2 regions of the Laceyella tengchongensis genome follow, and region 2 is predicted to be linked to the other one. Evidence: a T-box and tRNA genes for the amino acid it is inferred to sense, from the RefSeq annotation. Region 2 holds a T-box; the other holds one or more tRNA genes.

Region 1 (9,219 bases), on a different contig from region 2:
CTTGCAGGAGAAGGACGCTTTGTGCGTGGCATCTCCAGAATCAGATCAGACATGATGAATTCTCACGATTTTATTAATGTTTTAACCATTTTTCGACCACTTTACCAACTCATATAAAAAGCGAATTGTTCTTCTATTTGCAAATTTATATAATATAAACAACGAATTTCAAGTTATATAAAAAGGATGATGCCCGAATGCCAACCCGTTGGCCACACTTCCAAGACCTATGCCCCCCTTTGGGTGACAGCCTCTACTTTAACATAGGAACATGCGTACCGCTTTTGGAACCGATACATGAAGCGATCACCCAAGCTAACCATTCCCTTCAATCCCCATCTCCCAAGCCATGGTTGGTTACCGAATCAGTCTCTATGGAAGCCCGCCGGAAACTGGCATCTCTGTTAGGGGCCCACCCTAGCGAAATCTCGCTGACGGAAAACGGCACGTTCAGCATGAATGCCATCATCGCCGGCATCCCTTGGCAAGAGGGAGATGGAATGATCGTCACCGCACACGAACATGTCAGCAGTCTCGTGCCATGCTTCAACATCGCAAAACGGTACGGTCTCTTTGTCACCCTTGTCGATCCCGAAGGCAAAACAGATGAAGAGCTGATCGACGCATTAGCAAATGCCATCGATCAACGCACACGCCTGATCGTCGCAAGCCACGTCACCTGGAACACGGGTCGCATCCTGCCTGTCGCTGACATTTGCCGACTAGCCCGGGACCACCGCATGCTCACCCTTATCGACGGAGCGCAAAGCGCCGGAAACGTAAATGTCGATGTCAAAGCCATCGGTTGCGATGCGTATGCTCTCTCCGGCCACAAGTGGTTGCTGGGTCCCACCGGCACCGGGGCTTGCTATATCACCGCCAAGCTCATTGAGCAACTATGGCCCCTTGCAGCAGGCTATCAATCCATCACCGGCTTTTCCCTTAACGGGCAGATAGACTGGAAGATGGATTCACAAAAAATGGAAGGCTCTACAAAAAACATTGCCTTGGTAGCCGGACTCACCCGCGGCTTAGAACTCTTGGAGCAATACCAGCTTCCCGCGATCACCTCGCGGATCCATCATTTGGCCGCCTGGTTCAAACAGCAGCTTCTGCTTCTGCCGGGTGTCACTCTGTTCACCGACCTCGCCTTTCCCGCTTCCGGTTTGGTATGCTTCCGTATAGAAGGCCTTGCCCACGAGGAAATCGTGGACTACTGTCTGCGGCACCATCTATACATTCGCCATCTGCCGCGCCCGGAAGGCATCCGCTTTTCCATCCATGCCTTCCATTCCCACACAGAATTGATCCGCGCCCTCGTGATCCTTGAAGCTGCGATTCACCACGCCCGCAAGCAGGGAAGACATTCCACCTCCACCCTCGTCGCCTCGCACCGTGAATAAGAAGAGCGTCCACCATCACAAACACCAGCGCATCTGCATGCATATCAGCGAAAACGCCAACTTTCCAATCACCTTTACTTTCATTCGCCCTCAGGGGTGCTGGGCATGGATGATGCCATCATGTATTTATTTCCTATTTATGAGCAAATAAGTATCAATAATTTATGCATTCCTCAATTAAAAACTGTAACATATTGAATAAATATGTTATACTTAATAGCGTTCGAGGATAGCACTGTCTCGCTTATCTTCGAATCCCCACAATGAATGGTTTACTTAACTCTTCCTCGTCTCCGTCGATCCATTCTAGCGCACCCCCTCGGCGGAGACCTTTTTTGTGCCTTTAGCCCACACCATACATATGCTTACTGTCGTCTTTATCTCTTCTTTCACTTCATCACTTCAAAACAGAATTTGAGTATTTTTATCAAAAGTGCGCAGTAGCCTAGAAAAGATATATACCTTTATTTCAGTATCTGTTCAAATCTTATTCCCGCGCGCGTTTTTAAATGCAAGGATGGTTGCGATAACAATCAAGATAAAAGAAATCAACACACCTACTGTAATCGAATATTGAACATAAGGCTCTAATCCCTAGCCTATCATTAAGAAAAAGACAGCCGCTAGTGTTAAATAAACAACCTTCGGATCTCCATTTAGCATTTTGGCACCTCCTATTTTGCAAAGCAGTTATTATAATCAGCATATACTAAGGAGTATGATTTATATATGCACAATACAGGATGCAATCAGAGATTGTCGAACTCCATATCCCTCCAATAACTACATACATCCTTTTCTATAATTCATTGTTTTATATGGATAATAAATTCATCCAATATTTATTAACTCTCTCTTCAACGAAGTCACCATAAAGAAACGCGATTTACTCCTCTACCAAACAAAAAACCCTTGCACATATGCAAGGGTTTTGGTTGGTGGGCAGTATAGGAATCGAACCTACGACCTCTTCCGTGTCAAGGAAGCGCTCTCCCTCTGAGCTAACTGCCCAAGTGAAAATATGTAGTTTTTAGATAAGTTGGTGGGCCCAACAGGACTCGAACCTGTGACCGATCGGTTATGAGCCGACTGCTCTACCAACTGAGCTATAGGCCCATGATGGTGAAGTGGCGGAGCTGACGGGATTCGAACCCGCGATCTCCTGCGTGACAGGCAGGCATGTTAGGCCTCTACACCACAGCTCCAAGTTGGTTGCGGGGACAGGATTTGAACCTGCGACCTTCGGGTTATGAGCCCGACGAGCTACCAGACTGCTCCACCCCGCGATATCAATTGTTTTAATCACCATCAGCGACATTTATTAATGTACATCAATTTCTTCAAAAGTGCAAGGCCTTTTTTAAGATTTTTTATCCCAAATATAACGAACTCCATAACGCCCTTTTTTGGAGCGAAACACCTCCACTCGCTCCGGGCTATCATAACCGTACAGCCACCAGTCCTCTTGCATTCGTGCTGCCAAACACCGCGCTTGAAAGCGGCTGTCATATAATTTGGCCCAATATACCCATTGCATCATGCTTTCCTCCTTTCATCTCTTATTTTTCACTGTTTTCCATTTTTCATGCCTAAGGGCGCATGCACATTTTCCGTTTCGTCCAGAGCGGGCAGCCCCTTTCCGCATATGCTATATTAACCCAAGCAACCTTGTCGGGCTTAACTGTTCACGAGCCGACCAATATTCCCTCCTCACGGCCAAATGGTAAAGCCGTTGTCGATTGTGACAACGGCTTATTTGCATCTATAGGCCTGCTACTTGCTTTAGCCATCCAGCTGTTGGGCTGAAGCCCGCTCTTCCTCATCGCGCAGACGGTGAGCCAAACGCCCTGAAGCTGCAGCCGCGACGCTGGCGACCAAATCATCCATAAACGTCTGCACCCGCCCACCTTTTTTGGTGTCCAACTCGCGAATGAGCCCAATTTTATGCTTGTCCAAGTGACCGAAGGTAGTGACGGCAATGCTCCCATAGCCCAAAACGGAGCCCAAGGCCAATGTTTCATCACAACCAAACAGCCCTTCATCCCCTTTGACAAGGGATAAGAGCGGTTCAGACAATATATTCTGCTCCGCCAAGCGGTCCAACTCGACTCCTACTAGAATGGCGTGTTGCAATTCCCTTTTATTCAGCACGGCCAGCACGCTGTCGACGCACTGCTCCATGGTTAGATTCGGGTTATAAGGGCTCTGCATTTCGTGAACAATTTCAGCAATTGCTTCGATACTGACTCCGCGGTCTTCCAGGCTTTTCATCACTGTACGTTTCACTTCACTGCTGTGTACTCTTCTCATTTGTTTCCCTCCCATAAGCCATCTTACCATAATCAATTGCCCACAAAAGATGCGTGAACCAAAATTTAAAGATATAATATAAGAAATGCGCCATTTTTCTGTTCAAGGAGGGAATGTGTTATGTTTTTCGGCATTGCTGTTTTTCCACAAAAACACGTACAAGACCTTGTCAATTCCTATAGAAAGCGGTACGACCCGCATTACAGCCTCATTCCACCCCATATCACGTTGCGGGAAAAGTTCGAACTGCCTGATGAAAAAGTGGAAGACGCGGTCCAGAGATTAGAAGAAATCGCCAAGCAAAACAAGCCCTTCACCATCCAGTTCCACAAAGTGAGCCATTTCTATCCTACCAGCCATACCATCTATCTGGCGATCAAAGACAGCAAACCTTTGGAAACGTTGCACAACCAGATCAGTGCTTCGCTGGATCCCATTCCAATGCCTTATGATTACATCCCACATCTCACCATTGGGCAGAAAATGTCGGAAGAAGAGCTACATGATGTGTATGGCACCCTACGGTTGAGACAATTTGAATTGGAATCGAAAATCGACCGTTTCCACCTTATGTACCAGCTGGAAAACGGCTCTTGGAGCATTCATCAAACATTCCTGTTGAAAAAATGATCTGATCCGAAAGGATGTCGTCCTATGGCCGTCACCGTCATCATCGCTCAAACACCGACGGAAAGGGAATGGGCTTTTGCCATTCGCCGCCAGGTGTTCGTGCTAGAGCAAAAAGTACCTGAAACGCGGGAATCAGATGAATATGATGAGCGATCGTTGCATTTTGTGGCGCTTGAGGACGGGCAACCGGTGGGTGCTTGCCGGATGCGGTGGGTTAACCCTAACGTGGCCAAAGCTGAACGGGTCGCTGTGCTACCATCCAAACGCCACAGCGGCGCCGGGCGCCTCTTGATGGAAGCGTTAGAAGCCCAAGCCCGCCAAGAACAGGCCCACGCGATCGTCCTCCACGCCCAAATGCCGGTGATCCCGTTTTATGAGAAGCTGGGCTATCACGTCATGGATGAGCCGTTTGTTGATGCGGGTATCCCGCACGTGTCGATGAAGAAGAAGCTGATTTAAAGCTTGGTCAAAATCCCTTCATCCACCGTGCATGTGCCAAGCATCGCATGGTACATCGAGCCGTGCCGTTCCCCATGAAAATCCGATCCGGCCGTCTCGAAAAGCCCAAATGTTTTTGCCATTTCGGCATACCGCTGTTTGGCTTCATCCGTGTGATCTGGATGGTTCACTTCAATGCCGTCCAATCCATTTTCCACCAACAAAGGAATTAAGTCGTCTTGCTCATACAATCCGGGATGAGCGATGACGGCCTTCCCTTTGCTTTGGTGGATCAATTGGATCGCTTCGATCGGGCTGATGCGCGGCGGCGTTACATAAGCTTGCCCATCCCGCCCTAAATATCGGTCAAACGCTTCATCCATTGATTGTACAATCCCTTTGTCAATCAACACCTCAGCAATATGCGGCCGCCCCACATTGTCAGCTTGGCCCTCCCCTTTCTTCTTGGCCATGACTTCCTCCATGGTCACTTCAATCCCCAACTCATTTAATTTTTCGATCATCATGCGATTGCGCGTCTGTCGCACCTCACGTTGCCGCTTCAACTTTTCAAGTAAAGACGGGTCGCGATAATCGATATGTAATCCCAACATATGAATCTCTTTCCCTTGCCACAACGTGCTGATTTCAACTCCCGGGACTACATGGACACCCCATTCGCGTCCTGCAGATAACGCCTCTTCTATTCCGCTGACCGAGTCGTGGTCAGTGATCGCCAAGCCGGCAAGCCCCACTTCCTTAGCCAATTTCACCACTTCGGAGGGAGAAAATAATCCGTCCGATCCCGTCGAATGTACATGCAAATCTACACGTCCCACGCTTCATTCCTCCTGTCAAACAATGTGTTCATTCTTTCCGACTTGTTGGGCTGATGCGCCACCTTACCCATTTCATTGTACCGCACCATGCGGAAATTTCCCAAAAAAAGAGGATTACATATCTCTTGACGAGGGTAATAAAGCGGTTACAACGGCAAGGAGGGATTTTTATGCAATTGCGCGCCAAAGCGCTGACAAATGTGTGTGCGGCCTATGAGCAAGTGGACAAAATAATGCGAATGCAAGGTTTCTGCCGTTTTCGCTCTCATGCACCCATTTATCGCTTGCATATGAGAGACCTGGCCTCCGGACAAGTCTATCGCCTTTCCCTTCCTACCCGACAAATGAAAACCCGCCATGAAACCACACTCAGCCTCGAGCAACCGACATTAGAGTCGGCGTCCCATTTACGGCGGCATCAGCGCAACCTGTCGATTCCGAATGAGGTAATTATGGCGGCTCAAGAGAAATTAGAAGAAATCGCTTCTTATCTAAAATAGACAAATCGTGAATGTAATGTAAACGAGCACCCGAACCTTTTGGGTGCTCGCTTCACTCAGCGTGATTTCTTCCGTTTTTGAATCTCTTCATTGATCCGCTGGGCCAACTGGTCGGAACTCATGTTGGTGGAAGTCGTATTCTCCGTAATCCCCAACTCTTTTCCCGCTTCGGTCATGACTTCTTTTACCAAGTCCTTTTGGCCCGCTGGGGTGCGCTTCTGTTTCAAACCCAATTCCTTGCCGAACTCTTCGGCGAGCTGGGTCACGTCTTGGCCGTTTTTGCCGCGCGCGTCTTGTTTGATCCCCAGTTCTTTTGCCATTTCATTTATCATCTCTTTGAACTTGTTTTTTGAACGCAAAAAGCCGAACATGCGAAGAGTCCCCCTTTGCTGAGTGTACTGTTAGTATCTCAACAGATGGAGAGGTTCATGCAAAAATAAGGTAGCCCATGCATTGGTTCAGCACGGCTACCTTATCACTTGTGGCCTAACACTTTTAATTGGTTGTCCAATGAAATGATTGGATAAAGCCCATCGATCCGTGTGAAATAACAGCCGGACGGTTCCATTTGCACAGTTCCGTGAACCCAGAAGCGATGCTCACTCCACATGGTGGGCACGCCAAGCAGATTCACTGGCAGCCATTTGTCTTCGATCAATAGCGCCGGACCTGTTGAAGAGAAAGCCAACATCACCATCTGTGTGGAACCAGTTTGCTCGTTGTTGCGATAGTCTGGCTTGACACCATTCTCTTCCATCCATTTTTTAGCTTCAACCGCGACAGGCAACGCACGGATCAACGAGGCATATACCTTTCTGAATGACAGGTACGCATCACTGATGCCTTCCTCTTTCAACCAGCGGAACAGATGCTTCAGGGTGTTGAGGAAGATTTTTGAACCGGGAGCAGTTACTTTGCCTTGATCCAAATACCATACGCTCAAAAAATGGCACAGGACTTCCTCATCCAGCATCGACCAGTCGAACGATTGACCAAAACGCATAGACAAATACTTGTACAACAATTCCAATGAACGGCTATACAAAGTTTGCGTTCCTTTTTGCAATGTGGCCACATGGTTGAAATAAAACTGTTCCAAATGTTGCATCACTCGCAAAGGCAATTCCTCTTCCTTCGGCTCTACGTCCGGCCAAAAAGCCGTCTCCTCCACCATGTGCTCAGTCACAACAGGCGCAGATAACATCCCTTGCTCAACCTCTTCTGTTCGTTTGATAGACCAACCGAAAACCTTCCAACCGTTTTCCCAGGTGGTGTATTCTTGACGTTCTTCTTCTGGATGATTGTATTTCTCAAGCTGCACGAGTATCTCCCCTCTCATCTCATGCGCGAAAGATGTATAAGGGCCAAAGAATTCATATCGTTGACCAACACGAAGCAATCGAGTAAAAACAAGCTTTTCCCTGGGAATCGATTCCCCTTTTTGAATCTGGACTTGCTCTTTCGTTGTCAAGGATGTCAATGTCAGGGTGTGTTCGTCGGTCTGTGAAATTTCGTAGCAGGTAAAGGTTGACTCGCTCATGTTGCGGGCCATACGTTCCTTGTGCGGGGCATTGCGAATGGTAGAGCGCCACACTTCTACCGGTCGCCGGCGGTTTAAACAAGGTGCGTCAAACAGGAGCCAAAAGCGAAAGTAAGTGGCATATTCTTGGGAAATCGGCTGGTCCAAAGGCAACTGCATGAGTTTTTTAAAGCGTTGTGCCCATTCTTTCTGCATCTCAGGTGAGATCCGCCCTGTAAACCAATGTTGCAGATCGACCAAGAGGTCGTGTTTTAAGCGGTTCTCTCTTTCAGCTCTGGCCTTCTCCACTGAATCAAGCGCTACAACTCTCTCACAACATTTCTTATACTTCTTCCCACTGCCGCAGGGGCAAGGTTCATTCCGGCCTACCATACTCACACCTCGGATGCTAGTTTCCTTGCCATTAAGTATATATGAAAGGTTAGGATATGACAAAGAGTTTTTCCATTAAAACCCATCTTACATATCCTTCTCACCTGTCCATTCGCTGGACAATCACACTATCGGGGCGGCAACATGACCCCGGAGTCGATTCATGCTTCTGCTTATCCTAAACGCCATTTTCCCAATGCTTTGTATTCTTGAGTAACTATACCTTTATTTTAACGATTTAAAACGCGCTTTTGAAGAAATTTTTTCCGAGGGATGGAAGAAATGGATAGTTGGATAAAGGGATGATTGAGAGATAAAGGGAGCCACGGAAGATTCTTATTTAATGATTCCATGTCAAAATAAAAAACCCTGCAATGAATTGCTCATCGCAAGGTTTTTTTTCACTCATTTTAAAATCTTGATGGTTACTGTCCGGCGACCCCATTTGAGTGCCTCAGCCCGCGTTTCAAAGAACAGGTCAATGATGTGCCCGTTGACCGCGCCACCCGTATCTTCAGCAACACCGTAGCCGTAGCCCGGTATATACATCTTGGTTCCGAGCGGAATCACGCTGGGATCCACCGCGATGGTGCCCCGCTTGGGGTAGGTGCCGGTCGCCGTGCGGCTTCCGGTATGGGTGTAACCCGTCGCCTCCACTGTTAATGTCTTGGCTGAAGTCAGATCCACATCGTCTTTTTTCGTCATCTCTTTATTCGTGCCAATGCTCACGATTTTGTCGACGGGTTTGATTGTTTGGACAAGTCTTTCCGTCGCTTTAGGCTTACCGTCTTCCGTGACTGGCATGCCGTTTTTGTAGACGAGGAGGACTTCATAAATCTTCTTCCCTTCCTCCCCTTCTTTTTTCACTTCTTTTTTTCCTTCTGCTAATTTATCTGTTTTTACTTCTTTCGTGTTATAAGGGATTTCTTCCACTCTTTTCTGCAGCCTTTGCTCGATGCGATCGACCACGATATTGGTACCGTTCATGATCTTCTTATCCAGCGGCATGTTTAGCTCATCCCACTCGGTCAGAACCACCTTTTTCTCCTGCAAAACCCCTTTTACTGTGGATTGCAAGGTTTCAAAGGTGCCGAGGTCTTTGCCCGCCACACGCAAAGAGACTTTGCACTTGCACTTCAATGTGATCTCGCTGTGTCCTTCGATTTTTTGATCCCAACCGATGCTTG
Region 2 (9,219 bases):
CACTTCTTTCTGGATCATGATGACGATGTTGGTCAGCGGGTACCGTTCCGTCAGTAACCGGATCAAAATGGGGGAAGTGACATAATAAGGGAGGTTGGCAACCACATGGAGCGTTTTCATGTCCCGCATATGCTCTTGAATCACCGCCCCCAAATCGACTTCCAACGCATCCCCATGAATTATTTCCACGTGAGGTTGATGTTGAAACAACTCTTTCAACACCGGAACCAAACGCTGATCCAATTCCACCGCCACAACTTTGCCTGCCTGCTCGGCCAACCGCTCGGTCAGAGCACCGATCCCCGGACCGATCTCGATCACTCCAGAATCTTTATTAAGCTCGGCCGCGCGTATAATTTTACTCAATACATGGGAATCCGTGAGGAAGTTTTGGCCCAAGCTCTTTTTCAATTTCAAGCCGTAGGCGTTCAACAGCTCCCTTGTTCTGGCTGATATCGGTTTATGATTCATCGACTGCATCCTTTCCCACACGTTCCAATGCTTGGAATAGCTCTTCTCTAGTAATGCACAGCACTTGTAAACGGCGATAAAATTGCTTGGCATTGCCGTACCCGATGCCGAGCAACTCTGCGATCTCCCGCCTTAGCTCGCTGGAAGCAGGCTGTCCCACAAACCCCAGCTCAATGTATTCTTCCCAAGTAAGAGGAGGTTCATCACGCGGGTCCGCCCATTCGGTGCGAACAGACCCTAGCGCTGCCCTGATGGCGTCTGGGCTAGCATGCTCCACCCCGATCTTTCGTTTGCCGCGAGCCTCGTGCTGGGCCAAGAAAGCGTGCTTGACCCCTTCTATTTCCCGAGAAATAATGCGGCGAATCCGCTCGCCCGCATGATCGGGATCAGTAAACACAATCACGCCCCGGCTCGCCTGGGCCCGCTTGATCTGCGCCAAGACTTCCTCTCCAATCGCCGATCCCCGCGTCTCAATGGTGTCCGCATCCAGCGCTCGCTTGACTGCCAAGGTGTCGTTTCGCCCTTCAACAACAATGACTTCTTTCAATTTCGCACTTGCCAATGACTGTACCTCTTTCTTTACGGCAACTTAAACAACCGTTTTGCATTCTCCTGTGTGGCTTGAGCCAACTCCTCAAAAGTTATGCCCCTAAGCTCCGCAATCGCCTCAGCCACCAATCGCACATACCCGGTTTCGTTCCGTTTGCCCCGGTAAGGGTGTGGCGCAAGATATGGGCAATCCGTTTCCAACAACAGCCGATCCAAGGGGACGTTCCGGGCAATTTCTTTAGGCAATGTGGCGGTTTTGAATGTGACGGGACCACCCAATCCAATCATGAAGTTAAGCTGCAAGCATTCCTCCATTATCGCCAAATCCCCACTAAAGCAGTGCATGACTCCGCCCACTTCGTCTGCCCCCTCTTCCTTGAGGATTCTCACTACATCTTCGTGGGCATCGCGGTCATGAATGATGATGGGATAGCCTGTATCGCGGGCGATGGCAATCTGTCTGCGGAACACTTCCGCCTGCACATCGCGCGGCGAGTTGTCCCAATAATAATCCAATCCCATTTCCCCCAACGCCACCACTTTGGGATGCTGGGTCAATTCTCGAATCCAAGCTAAATCTTCCTCTGTGCAATCTTTGGCGTCATGCGGATGCCAACCAACTGCCGCGTAAATGAAATCATACGCTTCCGCCAATTCCAAGGTCGTGCGGATCGTTTCACGGTTGTAACCGACATTGACAATCGTCTGTACACCGAATTCTTCACGCGCCCGTCGGATCACTTGGTCGCGATCGTCCGCAAACTTCGGATCGTTAAGATGAGCATGGGTGTCAAACAACATAACTGCGTTAACCTCCTCATTGAATCAATCTCTTTATAGAAAACCAATCAACGGGCCTTAGCTAACGGGGCCGAACAGCGGGAACGGGTCTTGCCAGGCACAATTGATGTCATGCCTGGCAAGACCCGCCTTCTAATTTTTCACCGCGATGGCCACGAGCCGGCGTCAATGCGCCAAACTTGTCGTCGCTGGCGCCTTAGGGTCCGCGGTTGCCACCGGATCTCCCGGCAAGAGGCGCATCCGCTTCACCGGCAAAACCACGACATCGGCGCGGCCCACGATCTCATTCAGTGATACCGGCCCGATCATGCGGCTATCTTTGCTGTTGTTGCGATTGTCTCCCATCACATACAAAGAATTGGCGGGAACGGTAGTGGGTTTATAGTTCGTTCCTTCGTTCATCGGCCCGTTAATGTAAGGCTCGTTCAACGCGATACCATTACGGTAAACCTTGCCGTCTTTAATTTCGATCCGGTCCCCCGGCAATCCGATCACCCGCTTGATGAAATCCCGTTCCTCCGCAGTGTGGAAGACAACGATATCACCATACTCCGGCGTGCTGACCCGATAGATCCATTTGTTTACAATCAGCAACTCTTCCCCATCTAGGGTCGGTTCCATCGAAGCCCCATGCACTTCATACGGGGCAAATAAAAACGTGCGGATAACCACGGCGATGACGACGGCCACCAAGATGGCAGCAATCCATTCCAATACGGTCATCCAAGAATTGGACGAGCTTTTGGTCTCTGACATTCATAGCCCTCCTGTAACCAGTTCTGGCGCATGTTCGTTCTGGTTTGCGGTCAGCGGGAGCCGACGGCCTCTTGTCCCGTGAGTAACTTGGTATGTTTGATCGGCAACACAACCACATCGGCGCGGCCCACCACCCGCGACAGCGGAATAGCTCCCAGATCGCGGCTGTCCCTGCTGTTTTCACGATTGTCACCCAACACGTATAGCGAACCCTTCGGAACCACGGTCGTCCGGGCATCGTCCCGGGTGTATGTCGTCCCTTGGATATAAGGCTCGTTCAGCATCTTTCCGTTTCGATACACCTTGCCTTTCTTGATCTCAATCCGGTCTCCCGGCAAACCGATCACTCGCTTGATGAAGTCGCGCCCTTCTTCGGCATGAAACACGACAATATCTCCATAAGCTGGTTCATGCATGCGATACGACCATTTGTTCACGATGATTTTCTCGTCATTTATCAATGTGGGTTCCATCGATGCGCCATGCACATCATAAGGACTAAACAGGAAAACCCGAATAATCCCGGCGATCACCAGCGATACGGCAATGGTGCCCACCCACTCAAAGGTGGATCGAACCGCAGATGAGCTTTTCTTAATCATTGTGACCTCCTTATCCAAGCGAAAATCTTGCAAGGGCATGTAGGCTGATCGGTGGAAGCCGCCCCCTTTCCCTAATGGGACGATGAACGAGCAAAAGAAGGGGGTCACCGGTATTCGGCACGGGAACCTGACCGTGTCCGATTGCAGCACCGAAACGGCGGTTCCCCCCGCTAGATTCGGTCTACTTCACTTTGGAGCCGTTAGAAATATCGCCCGACACAGTCGCTAGCACCAAGCGATCTCCTTGAGAAGCCGCCAAAATCATGCCTTGGGACAGCTCGCCGCGCAGTTTGACCGGCTTCAAATTCGTTACGCAAATCACCTTTTGCCCCACCAACTCTTCCGGACGGTAATGCTCGGCAATGCCCGAAACCACTTGCCGTTTCTCTTCTCCCAAATCGAGTTGCAACTTCAACAGGCGATCCGCTTTAGGCACGCGATCCGCTGCGACAACTTCCGCCACCCGTAAATCTACTTTGCCAAAATCTTCGATGCCAATGATTCCTTCCATCTCTTTTTGTTCCTCCCGTTTTGCCTCTTTTTGTTTTGTGTTCCGATCCTCTGCGGCCGGAGTTGCTGAAGTGGTCATCCGATAAATGGCTTCAATCTCCTCTTTCGCATCCAAGCGCGGGAAAATCGGATTTCCTTTTTTCGTTTGGGTTCCCGGACGCAATCCGCCAAACGCGGCCAAGCTTTCCCATGAAGTCTGTGGGCCTTCTTCCAAGCCCAATTGCGCCCACATCTTGGACGGGGTTTGCGTCATGAACGGCTGGATCATGATGCTGACCATTCTCAGCACCTCAAGCAGATGATATAGCACTGAACCGAGGAGATGGTGCTTGCCTGGATCTTTAGCCAAGTTCCACGGCTGGGTTTGTTCGATGTACCGGTTCCCTGCCCGTACCAACTCCCAAATGGCGGTAGCGGCAACAGAGAATTGGAATTTATCCATCTCCGCTTCCACACGCTTGACCGTATTCAGCGCCAACTCCCGGAACGCCTCGTCGTATTCCGTAGCGCCTTCGACCATCTCCGGCACAACCCCTTGATGGTACTTTTCAACCATGGTCAAGGTGCGGTGCAATAGATTTCCCAAATCATTGGCCAAATCGGCATTCAGCCGTTCCACAAACGCTTCTGGGGTGAAAACGCCATCCGATCCAAACGGCACTTCTCTCATCAGGAAATAACGCATTGCATCCAAACCAAACCGCTCAATCAACGGAACTGGATCAATCACGTTTCCTTTGGATTTGGACATCTTCTCCCCTTGCACCAAAATCCACCCATGGGCGAACACTTTCTTTGGCAACGGCAGACCGAGCGCCATCAAAAAGATGGGCCAATAAATGGTGTGAAAGCGAACAATCTCTTTCCCAACCAAGTGCACATCCGCTGGCCAATATTTCTTATACTTAGCGTCATCGCCAACGCCGTACCCCAGCGCAGAAATGTAATTGGTCAACGCATCCAACCACACGTAAACGACATGCTCAGGATCGTCCGGCACTTTGATGCCCCAATCAAACGTGGTGCGAGAAATGCTCAAGTCTTCCAAGCCGGGTTTGATGAAGTTTTGGATCATCTCGTTTTTACGGGATTCCGGCTCAATGAAACCGGGATTCTCCTCATAGAAACGCAACAGGCGGTCGGCGTATTTGTTCATGCGGAAGAAGTAACTCTTCTCTTTGATTTTGCTAATGGGGCGGCCGCAGTCAGGACAAAGCCCATCCTGGACTTGCCGGTCCGTGAAAAACGCTTCGTCGTCCACACAATACCAGCCTTCATACTCACCGAGGTAAATATCTCCCTGCTCCAACAGTTGCTTGAAGATTTTTTGTACGACTCGCTTATGGCGCTCATCGGTGGTGCGGATGAAATCGTCATAAGAGATGTCGAGCTTTTTCCACAACTCTTTAATACCCGCAACGATCTCATCAACAAACGCTTTCGGTGTTTTGCCTTCTGCTTGTGCCTTTTTCTGGATTTTCTGACCATGTTCATCCGTGCCGGTCAAGTACATGACGTCGAAACCCCGAAGTCGTTTGTACCTAGCGATCACATCTCCAGCTACAGTAGTGTAAGCATGACCGATATGTAGTTTGGCACTTGGGTAATAGATGGGTGTCGTAAGGTAAAAGGTTTGTTTCTGTTCACTCACTTTTTCCCCGCTCCTTTCAAATACAATATAAAAAATCCCGCCCACATAGTTGGGGCGAGATTGTTTCACGCGGTACCACCCAATTTCAGCGTCGCCTAACAAGCATGGCGATGCCCTCATTCAAAACCCCTAACGCGGGTTCACGTTCTTTCCTACTCTGATCAGCATTTCAGAAAGAATTCTCCAGGGCCATCTTCATTAGCTTCGGCTATGCTGGCTTTCACCTGATCCAGCTCTCTGGCGATAGCACCCACTAACTACTCTTCCCCTTCACAGAAGCTCATAGGTATACGAACTTTTCGCACTTCACTATTATACATCATTCTATTTCGGCCGCTCAAGCATCGACACAATTAGTTTAACCGTTCTGTTGGTTTTTTATTACATTTTTTCTGTAACCTGATGCCTGACTACGTCCCCCGCTGCTTCCCTAACGGCGGTCGTAACGCACCGCAAACGGAGTTTCATGCTTTTTCAGTTTGCCGTCCCGTGCTAGCCGCTCCAATTCTTGTTTCAATCGAGTCACATCCCAAGAAAGACCACACTCCCGGTTCACCAGGGTCACGGTGGGCACCAAATCCGTTTCAAACACAGGCAAGGCTTCCAGCAGACAGGAAACCACTTTGTCATCTTGGGCTTCAGCGAATTGCTTCAGTTCATCAAACGGATTGGACAAGTGTGGGCTACGGGTGTAAGCACAACGCACACGGATGAAGATGGTACGCCCAAACACCGCCGAAGAGACAAAGGTGTCTCCAGAACGGAGGTACGGTAGCCGTTTGCCCTCCTCCGGGGTCAAATCGGTCTCTTCCCGCAACGTGGCGATATCGGTACCCCTGACCGTCCGGAAGACAAACTTGGTGTTGAGCTGGGCAGTGATCGTCTCATCCAACAGCGTGGGCCGTTGTGTGGCCAACACAAGAAACACCCCGTATTTTCTTCCTTCCTGTGCAATTTCCTTTAAAATGGATTTGGCCGGAGAATCCAGCGCTTTGGGGGCGAAGTTATGCGCTTCGTCAGTCACCACCACAAATGGGGGAAAGAAACGCCCCTCTTCCCCGTTCATTCTAGCATCTTTGTATTCACGCCGTTTGCGGTAGAGGGAGCCGATCACATACGTGGCAAACACTTGCAACACCCATGTGCTTCCTTGCACCACCACCAGCTTCCCTTGCTCCAAGCCCCGTTCGATCGCTCGGATATCTTGTTGGAACAATCCCGCTTTTTCCAAGCGTTGCAACCGCCAATGAACTCCTTTGACAGAGGACGGCGGCAAAGTGCCAAACTGATTTAACAACTTTTTGAGGTCATGAATCCGCTGGACATCGGTAGGAGTGAGTTCGGGATTCTGCAACTGGCGGTCAAGCCCCTGTTTGCCCTCTTCCAACGCCTGTACCAAGTTGCTAACGCGGTCGCTAAACGAGATAAAGGAATCGCGTTTGCGGTGTAACATCTGAATGACATTGACCATGGCGTCTGACAATTGGCTTCCAGCGGCCCCCAACAATTCTGTCACATCACGGGTCGACAGATCCGAGAAAGAGATCCCAACATCGCGCCCAATTTGCACCGCAGTATAGCAATCGGTAAATTGGATCCCTTTGTCTTCCATTCCCGGGGTGCGCTCACTGAAATCCATTTCAAAATGGGGATCGAATACCATCGTGGGAATCCGTAGCTTCATCAGTTCCTCCAACATCACCCGCAACCCAAACGACTTACCCGAACCCGATCCGCCAAACACCCCAATATGCGGATATTGCTGCATCGTCTTAATGTCGAAAATGAAAGGAACCCCCCATTGTGGACGGAGTTGCCCTTGTTCCATAATCATAACCTGGTCTTTCAAATCTGGAGAGATGGTGGCCCCCATCGACTCCGTTCCCCGAATCTCTCCTAACAGCATCCCTTCTTCCGGGGAGGATTTCACCAACAGGCTCCGCACCTCTTCAAACTTCGGCAATCGAACCGCACAACCCGTCCGCACCGGATGGGGGGCTTCCTCGTATAGCCGCAATTTCGCCAGATTGATTTCATCCGACTCGATGTCATATCCGATTTGTTCCAACGTTTGGATCACTTGAGCATCGACCAAAGACTTATCCAAACCCATGGGTATCAAGCGGTTGTAAGACATCGATTCGACCACTTCACCCCGCGGATAATCCAACTGCGCATCTTCAACGACCAAAATCTCATTGATGCGAAACTTGCGATCCCGCGATACGATATAAACTTCTTGTTGTGTGGTTACGCCTACAACTTGCATCGACTTCTCCCTCTCCTTCTAAATCATGCGGTCACTTCGCTTCATCGACAACAAACGGTGCCGCAAATCGGCGTCAATATATTGTTCCACCATCGTCTCCACCAATGGATTGGTCACCCGCACCTGATTGTCCACAATATCCAACCAAAACGGGATGCCACGTCCTTGTTCCGGCGTCAAGCTATAAATCAGCCTGACCAGAGCCAGCCGCTCCTTTCCTTGCGACATTAAGCCGTCCAGTCCGATCGGTTGCGGACTCCGAGATGAGCGAAACGCCATTTTCCACATCTGGCTCCCCGCCGGGCTCCACCCTTCCCACTCAAACGCTTCACCCGGTTTCAGTACACCGTACAGCAAATCGCGGTCCGACCAAGCAGAATACTCCGGAAACAACTCGCGCACCAATCCCCTTGTGCCAATCTCTTCCGATACCCCGATCATGAGCGTGCCCTTTTCCTCAGCCAACTGGGCCAAGCGTTCCCAACTTTCAGCGTCATCGATCCAGAAATGGAGAAGCGACCCATCCATTAACACCACACGCGGTTCCCATTCTAACACAGCCTCCCGCGCCACTTTTAATTCCAATTGCGACAAGAGCGTCCCCCGCTTTTTGGCTTCTCTGGCTGCTTGTCCATCCCCGGCCTCTTCTTCTTCCAACAGCGGCGTGTATACGTCAGCGGCCCACTTTTCTTCCCCTCGCGTACCCTTGGCCAAGGCCTGAAACACAGACAGGGTTCGCATTTGTGAACCTTTGGTGGAGTTGACTGAACCATCTACCCCGATCAAGGCTCCCCCTTGCAAAAAATCGCGCAATTCCCCGTCAGGCCATTTATCAATCTGGTGGAATGTGCCCACTTTGTGCAATCGCTCCCTAATTTTGTGCTCATCAAATGCCTCTTCGGGATAAAGGGCCCGTAGCGATTGGTTCAATTTCTTCAATTTTTCTTTCAGTTCTTCTGAGACCGGCAACATTCCGCATCCCTCCTATCCTCTATTGTTGAGCATGATTCCAGCGAAGGCAACCGATTTTTCCCATCAACTATCTGCTCCACCACACAAATGCAACTATTTATATTGTCAATACATTTCATACCAATGTAAAACTTTTTCGCTGTCAAATGTAACATATCAATTAACATGATTAAGGAATTTTCTATAAAAATCCTCTTATTATATTGACTGTTATGGGAATGGTTGGTATGATGAACTTAGCGTCAATGTCGAAATTTGACGTCAATTTACAGATAAAAAAACCAAAACCAAACACCAAAGCTGAGAGGGGATTCAAACATGTTGAAATCCACAGGCATCGTACGCAAGGTTGACGAATTGGGTCGTGTGGTGATTCCGATCGAATTGCGTCGAACCTTAGGAATCGGCGAAAAAGACGCCTTAGAAATCTATGTTGACGGTGAAAGAATCGTCCTTAAAAAATATGAGCCGGCTTGCATTTTCTCCGGTGAAGTTGATGAAACCATCCGCTACAAAAACAAAGTAGTCAGCAAGAAATGTGTAGAAGAGATGTATCTTATGATTAAAGGTGAAAAAGTGACGGTTGAATAATCTTATCCCTTAAACAAAATATTTCTCCATTCTCTCATGCATTTCAT

Evidence for each region. A T-box is a leader RNA that pairs with one kind of tRNA and senses whether it is charged. The one in region 2 lies ahead of metG (methionine--tRNA ligase), so its partner is inferred to be a tRNA-Met.
Region 1: it has a tRNA-Met gene. The T-box ahead of metG (methionine--tRNA ligase) is inferred to sense a tRNA for this amino acid. The anticodon was not compared.

Annotation. Positions count from the first base shown of each region.
Region 1 covers NZ_FXTU01000002.1:301,262-310,480, forward strand. The annotation lists gene QQZ12_RS04980 (aminotransferase class V-fold PLP-dependent enzyme) at 285-1,403, shown strand; tRNA gene QQZ12_RS04985 (tRNA-Val) at 2,340-2,414, opposite strand; tRNA gene QQZ12_RS04990 (tRNA-Ile) at 2,444-2,519, opposite strand; tRNA gene QQZ12_RS04995 (tRNA-Asp) at 2,532-2,608, opposite strand; tRNA gene QQZ12_RS05000 (tRNA-Met) at 2,613-2,689, opposite strand; gene QQZ12_RS05005 (hypothetical protein) at 2,764-2,943, opposite strand; gene QQZ12_RS05010 (phosphatidylglycerophosphatase A family protein) at 3,186-3,713, opposite strand; gene QQZ12_RS05015 (2'-5' RNA ligase family protein) at 3,834-4,343, shown strand; gene QQZ12_RS05020 (GNAT family N-acetyltransferase) at 4,368-4,802, shown strand; gene QQZ12_RS05025 (PHP domain-containing protein) at 4,799-5,620, opposite strand; gene QQZ12_RS05030 (hypothetical protein) at 5,791-6,120, shown strand; gene QQZ12_RS05035 (hypothetical protein) at 6,177-6,491, opposite strand; gene QQZ12_RS05040 (YecA family protein) at 6,596-8,032, opposite strand; gene QQZ12_RS05045 (3D domain-containing protein) at 8,438-9,219, opposite strand, start outside.
Region 2 covers NZ_FXTU01000007.1:129,641-138,859, forward strand. The annotation lists gene rsmA (16S rRNA (adenine(1518)-N(6)/adenine(1519)-N(6))-dimethyltransferase RsmA) at 1-480, opposite strand, end outside; gene rnmV (ribonuclease M5) at 461-1,033, opposite strand; gene QQZ12_RS14075 (TatD family hydrolase) at 1,051-1,821, opposite strand; gene lepB (signal peptidase I) at 1,987-2,577, opposite strand; gene lepB (signal peptidase I) at 2,628-3,179, opposite strand; gene metG (methionine--tRNA ligase) at 3,361-5,385, opposite strand; T-box leader at 5,388-5,623, opposite strand; gene QQZ12_RS14095 (ATP-binding protein) at 5,771-7,609, opposite strand; gene QQZ12_RS14100 (DNA double-strand break repair nuclease NurA) at 7,628-8,581, opposite strand; gene QQZ12_RS14105 (AbrB/MazE/SpoVT family DNA-binding domain-containing protein) at 8,900-9,172, shown strand.